One region of the Azospirillum aestuarii genome, then DNA from elsewhere that is predicted to be linked to it. Evidence: riboswitches for the same ligand, from Rfam matches in the RefSeq annotation. Region 1 holds a riboswitch; the other holds the start of a gene.
What was found. A riboswitch is a leader RNA that binds a small molecule or an ion and turns the genes downstream of it on or off. The one in region 1 is predicted to bind thiamine pyrophosphate.

Region 2: it holds a riboswitch for thiamine pyrophosphate, as region 1 does, so the genes downstream of both, thiC (phosphomethylpyrimidine synthase ThiC) here and JJL56_RS16210 (LuxE/PaaK family acyltransferase) in region 1, are expected to answer to the same signal.

Annotation. Positions count from the first base shown of each region.
Region 1 covers NZ_JAEPIV010000008.1:85,514-88,863, reverse strand. The annotation lists gene JJL56_RS16215 (acyl-CoA reductase) at 1-939, opposite strand, end outside; gene JJL56_RS16210 (LuxE/PaaK family acyltransferase) at 939-2,018, opposite strand; TPP riboswitch at 2,093-2,222, opposite strand; gene JJL56_RS16205 (DUF5672 family protein) at 2,349-3,350, shown strand, end outside.
Region 2 covers NZ_JAEPIV010000009.1:6,873-10,222, reverse strand. The annotation lists gene thiC (phosphomethylpyrimidine synthase ThiC) at 1-1,658, opposite strand, end outside; TPP riboswitch at 1,775-1,887, opposite strand; gene JJL56_RS16840 (hypothetical protein) at 2,077-2,265, shown strand; partial or broken gene oxlT (oxalate/formate MFS antiporter) at 2,337-3,350, opposite strand, start outside.

The DNA of each region.
Region 1 (3,350 bases):
GGCGAACTCGCGCGGCGACACCCGCCCGCCGCGCTCCACGAACACGGTCTGCGGCGAGTAGCAGCCCTGCTGGTCGTAGCGCGCCACGTCGTAGGCCGCCTGCCGCGCCACCGCCCCCGCCTTCCCGGCGTCGAGCGCGGAGCGGGCGACCATGCCGAAACTGATCTTGTGCCCGTAGGGCAGGAAGCGCGTGGTGATCGGCACCCGCGCCCGGATGGCCTCCAGCGCGTCGTTTCCGCCATAGGCGACCACCGTGTCGGCGCGGGTCAGCCACGCCCGTTCCGCCGCCGCGTCGCCACCCTTCCACCAGACGATGGCGATGCAGTCGGCCAGTTCCGGGTCGATCTCCGCCAGGATCTGGGCGAACCATCCGGCGAACAGCGGCTCGGCGCTCGGCAGCTTGCCGACCGTGCCGGCCTTCACCAGCAGGCCAGAGATCAGGCTCCACAACGGCAGGCCCGGCACGTTGCCCGCCCAGACATGCAGCAGAAGCTCCGGCCCGAAGGCGCGGGCGAAGCCGCCCTTGGGCATCGGCTGGAAATCGTCGAGCACCGCCGGGTTGGCGAAATCCTCCGCGACGAATTTCCGCAGCTCCGGCCCGCGGAAGGTCTTCAGATAGCCGGTCAGCCCCAACCGGACCATCTCGGCGTCGTAGCCGGTGACCAGCGGCAGCAGCCGTTCCGCCTTCCGCCGCCACGGGTCGTCGCGGTCGAGCAGCCGGGCGACGGCGCGGTCGATGGTGGCGGCGATCTCCGCGACGGTGCGGCTTCTCAAGTAAGTCCGCGCGTTGGTCCGCACCCGCGTTGCCAATTCAGCGATCTGCGCCTCGCTCAGCACCGGCACCGCCACGTCGAGCGTCTCGGCGCCGCGCCGGAAGGTCAGCGTCCGCCAGTCCACCGCGTCGGCGGACAGCCCCGGCAGATGCCCGGCCCGCTCCATCAAGTCGCCCGCGCCGCTTTGAGGAAGTCCTCGACCGCCATGGAGCAGCCCTTGGCATCCGCCCCGTCGGCCCGGCCGAGAAGCTGGAAGCCGCCGTCCACCTCAACCCCGGCGTCCTCGGTCAGGATGGCCGACGCGCAGTTGAAATGGGCCAGATCGTGATGGACCAGCACGCCGACGCTGCCGCGCGGCACCTCCTGCCCGGTCAGCGGGTTGATGACCCGGCTGCGTATCCAGTGCGGTCCGGACTTCACCGACGGGCACACCTCGTTGCCGTCGTCGTAGAACTGGGTGCTCAGCTCCGTCATGCCGTACATGTTGATGCACAGGCGGCGCGGCACGCCGAAGGTCGCGGACAGGCGGCCGTAGAACTCCTCCGCCGCCATCTCCCGCGACTGGCCCTTGAAGCCGCCGGTGTCGAGGATGCGGCTGCCCGCCGGCAGGGCGAAGCTCCGCCCCTGCTCGGCCAGCGCGTCCATCAGATGCACGACGCTGAAGCTCGCCCCCAGCAGGGCATAGGGTTCGCCGGTCGCCTCCGCCCGCGACAGCGCCTCGATGGCCCCGTCCACGTCCAGCCCGGCGTCGGACACGAAGTAGCGGCTCTCCGCCATCCCGAATTCGCTCTTGGCCAGCGCCAGATAATGGGCGAGCGAGGAGTTGGGCATTGCCTGCTCGGTCGGGAACAGGATGCCCATGCGCAGCCGGTCATAGCCCGCCATGAAACGGCGGCGGAAATTGACGGTCATGGAGCGGTCGTAGACCGCCAGCGTCGGATGGTGGCTCTTGCCCCGCACGCCCTTGGTCGTGCCGCTGGTCATGAAGACGTGCGGGCATTCCTCCGGCGGCCGTCCACTCAGCGTCAGGTCCTTGAAGGCGCTGATCGGCACGGCGGGCACGTCGCGCCAGCTCTTCACCGTGCGCAGGGTGCGCGCCCGCTGGGTGGCGAAGCGGCGGTAGGGGGCGTTGGTCTCGAACTGGTGGGCGAAGACGGCCAGCGCCATGCGGTTGAACGCCTCCTCGTCCGCCTCTCCGGCGGCGATGAAGGCCAGCAGCTCTTCGACAAGTCGGGCTTCGGTCACGTCCGCACACCTTTTGCAACGCCAACAAACTGTTGCCGGAGCAAGCGGTGTCTGGATGGAATGGGGGTACGCCGTGCCGCCCTTCAGTCCCGTCCCTACGCCGGTATGACCCGGATCAGGTTCGATGGGTCACCGCGTTGTCCGGATGAAAGCGCCGGACCGGCGGAGTCTCAGCCTCCTAGCGAGGCCCCCCAGGGAACATTCGCAAGCTAAGGGACCGGCCCCCGCCCGTCAAGGATGACCGGCGCTCCGCCCGTGGCAGCCCCACAACCGCCGTGATACGATCCGCGCCCGCGGGCGGCTGACGCCGGCGGCAGAATGGGGAACGGCATGGTGAGGATCGAGGACTGCACGCTGGTGTTCGCCGACACGGCGAACCACGCCCTGGTCGAGATGGCTATCCGGGACAGCATCGCCGCCTGCCGCTTCTCCAGGGTGCTGCTGCTCTCCGACCGCGATCCGAAGATCCCCGGCGTCGATTTCCACCGCATCGCCCCGATCCACGACATCGACGACTATTCGGACACGATCAACGTCCGCCTGCGCCGGCTCGTGACGACGGGCCATGTCCTGATCGCCCAGTGGGACGGCTTCGTCGCCGATCCGCAGGCCTGGACGGAGGAGTTCCGCGCCTTCGACTACATCGGCGCCCGCTGGGGCTGGTACGAGGACGGCATGACGGTGGGGAACGGTGGCTTCTCCCTGCGCTCCGCCGCCCTGCTCGACCGGCTGCGCGACCTGCCCTTCGAAGCCGGCATCCCCGAGGACCACGTGATTTGCCGGACCGAGCGCCCGGCGCTGGAAAAGGCCGGCATCCGCTTCGCCCCGGAGGCCATGGCCGACCGCTTCGCCTTCGAACGGACACCGGTGCCGAGACCGGCCTTCGGCTTCCACGGCCTGTTCAACTTCGGCAAAGTGCTGGGGGACCGCGCGCTGGAGGAACGGATCGAGGTCATGGACGGCCCGCTTCTGGACCGGCGGGAATACACAGACCTGATGACCAGCCTCGCGCTGTCCGGACGCAAGGCTCCCTTCGCCTCCATGGTCCGCAAGCTGGTGGCACGGCGGGACGAGACATTCCTGCGGTCCCAGATCACCGAATGGACGACCGGCGTGCAGCGGGACTATGTGCTGGCCCTGGCCGATGCCGTGCAGACGACGGCGGGGCCGGGGTCGCGCTGGCCGGCGGTGGCGTCACCGCAGCGCCGCCAGCCGAAGATCTACGACTGCTTCACCTTCCACAACGAGCTCGACCTTCTGGAGCTGCGCTTCCGCGAGCTGTACGACACGGTCGACCAGTTCGTGATCGTCGAGGCCAAGCAGACGTTCACC
Region 2 (3,350 bases), on a different contig from region 1:
TGGTCGTGGAAGCGCTCCGCCGTCTCCGGGTCGAGCGACAGGTGGAACTGGTCGCGCCAGCGGAACTCGAAGCGGGCGCGCGACAGGGCGTCGTCGCGTTCCTGGGCGCCGGGATGGCCCTTGGCGAGGTCGGCGGCGTGGGCGGCGATCTTGTAGGTGACCACGCCCACCTTCACGTCGTCGCGGTCCGGCAGCCCCAGATGTTCCTTCGGCGTGACGTAGCAGAGCATCGCCGTGCCGAACCAGCCGATCATGGCGGCGCCGATGGCGCTGGTGATGTGGTCGTAGCCCGGCGCGATGTCCGTGGTCAGCGGCCCGAGCGTGTAGAAGGGCGCCTCGCCGCACAGCGCCAGCTGCTTGTCGACGTTGGCCTTGATCTTGTGCATGGGCACGTGGCCCGGCCCCTCGATCATCACCTGCACGTCGTGCTTCCAGGCGATCTTGGTCAGCTCGCCCAGCGTCTCCAGCTCGGCGAACTGGGCGGCGTCGTTGGCGTCGGCGATGGAGCCGGGGCGCAAGCCGTCACCCAGCGAGAAGGCGACGTCGTACGCCTTCATGATCTCGCAGATCTCCTCGAACCGCTCGTAGAGGAAGCTCTCGCGGTGGTGGGACAGGCACCATTTCGCCATGATCGAGCCGCCGCGCGACACGATGCCGGTGGTGCGCTTGGCGGTCAGCGGGATGTGCGCCAGACGGATGCCGGCGTGGATGGTGAAATAGTCCACCCCCTGCTCCGCCTGCTCGATCAGCGTGTCGCGGAAGATCTCCCAGGTCAGGTCCTCGGCCTTGCCGCCGACCTTCTCCAGCGCCTGATAGATCGGCACGGTGCCGATGGGGACCGGGCTGTTGCGCAGAATCCACTCGCGCGTGGTGTGGATGTTGCGGCCGGTGGACAGGTCCATCACGGTGTCCGCCCCCCAGCGGGTCGACCAGACCATCTTGTCGACCTCCTCCCCCACCGAGGAGGCGACGGCGGAGTTGCCGATGTTCGCGTTGATCTTGGTGAGGAAGTTGCGGCCGATGATCATCGGCTCCGATTCGGGGTGGTTGATGTTGGCCGGGATGATCGCCCGCCCGCGCGCCACCTCGTCGCGGACGAACTCCGGCGTCACGTGATCGGGGATGGAGGCGCCGAAATCGTCACCGTCCCTCGCCGCCGCCTCGGCCAGCCGCTGGCGGCCCAGATTCTCGCGGACGGCGATGTACTCCATCTCCGGCGTGACGATGCCGGCGCGGGCATAGGCCATCTGTGTGACCGCCCGGCCCGGCTTGCCGCGCAGCGGACGGCGCCCGGCGCGGTCGAAGACGGGCACGGCGCGCGCCTCGCCGACGCGCAGCCCGTCGTCCTCCGGACGGACCTCGCGGCCCTCGTAGACCTCCACGTCGCCGCGCGCCTCGATCCAGGAACGGCGCAGCTCCGCCAGACCGCGGCGGATGTCGGTCTGCACGGCGGGGTCGCTGTAAGGGCCGGAGGTGTCGTAGACGCGCACCGGCGGCTCACCGCCGCCGACATGGATGTCGCGCATGGCCACGCGCAGATCGGGGAAGCGCTCCCCCGCCACATGGACCTTGCTGGACGACGGCAGCGGGCCGGTCGTCACGGTGAAAGGGTCGGACGGCGTGGCGTCCTTTGGGGCGGGGGGAAGAGAGTCGGGCATCTGCTTGGATCTCCATCGCACATAGGATCGTTGGAGATCCGGGTGTGACGGAGCGGCAGAACGGACGACCGGAGCGGTCCCCATAATAGGGGTGCGCAATGGGGATGCGCGTGACCGTGGTCCATTTGTTCCTGTCCCTACGCCGGTACGACCCGGATCAGGTTCAAAGGGTTCGGCGCCTTACGGCATCATCTCAGCCCCGTGCTATGGGGCTCCCCTTGGAACGTCGCCATGCTGAACGATCCGCCCCACCCGCGTCAACGCCCATTCGCGGCGAATCCCGCCTCATCAATGCAATTGACGCGATTCTGGTATCCATTATCTGGTATACAAAATCCTATTGCGCAGCCTGAGCCGGCACACTATGCTGCACCACAACAAGAAACAAAGCCCCTCCCGAGTGCCCGGAGCCCGTCCCATGCTCGAATCCCAGATGATCGCCTTCGTCGCCCTGGCCGGCCTTATGGGCCACGGCCTGACCCTGCTGATGCGGGAGGACGACGAGTGGAATTCCGATCCGCAGGACGAGCAGCCGGACGGCCTCTGGTCGTCGGACCGCTTCAACCAGTCCGGCGAAGGCCACAACCGCCCCTTCTTCCTGGAATGAAGAAAGGCCGCCGCGCGGGGTGCGCGCGGCGGCCTTTATCCGAGGCATGGAACCGAAAGTGTGCGGACCGATCAGTGGCCGGTCTGCACCGCCAGCCCCCCCGTACCCTGCTGGGCGGCGAGTTCGGCGTTTCGGGCATGGTGCCGGCGCAGCATTGGCCGCAGGACCGCGATGGCGCAGAAGGCCGCGATGAGGTCCATGGTGGCGCAGATGTAGAGCACGGTCGCCCAGGTGCCGGTGGCTTCCATCAGCAGGTTGCCCAGCGGGACCAGCAGCGCCGCGACGCCCTTGGCGCAGTACAGCACGCCATAGATCTTCGCCGCGTGCTTGGTGCCGAAGGTGTCCGCCGAGGTCGCGCTGAACAGGCTGTACACTTCGCCCCAGGCCAGGAACACCATGCCCGACAGGATCAGGAACATGATCGGGTCGTGGCCGAAGCGGCTGAGCATCAGGATGCCGATGCCTTCGAAGGTGAAGGCGATGAACATCGTCGCTTCACGGCCGATGTGGTCGGAGATGAAGCCGAACAGCGGACGGGAGATGCCGTTCATCACGCGGTCGAGCATCAGCGCGAAGGGCAGAGCCGCCATGGTGATGCCGAACAGGCTGATCGGGGCTTCCTTCACGCCCAGATCGTGGGCGATCACGCCGAGCTGAGCCACCGCCATCAGACCGCCCGACACGGTGCAGATGAACATGAGCATCATGACCCAGAACACCGGCGTCTGCAGCGCTTCCTTCAGCGTGTAGTCACGGCGGGACTGCAGGACCTTGGTCGAGGCCTTGACCTGATCCTTTTGCGGAGCGCGCAGGAAGAAGGCGGCGCAGAAGATAATCGTGCCCTGCACCAGGCCGAACCAGAAGAAGGCCGACTGATAGCCCGACGAGTGGATCATGTTGGCGATCGGCAGGATGGTCAGGGCCGAGCCGGCGCCGTAACCGCCCGCGGTCAGGCCGACGGCGAGGCCGCGCTTGTCCGGGAACCACTTGAGGGCGCTGTTGACGCAGGTGGCGTAGACGCAGCCGACGCCGATGCCGCCGATGGCCGAGCCGACATAGAGCATGCCGAGCGAGCCGGCGTAGCT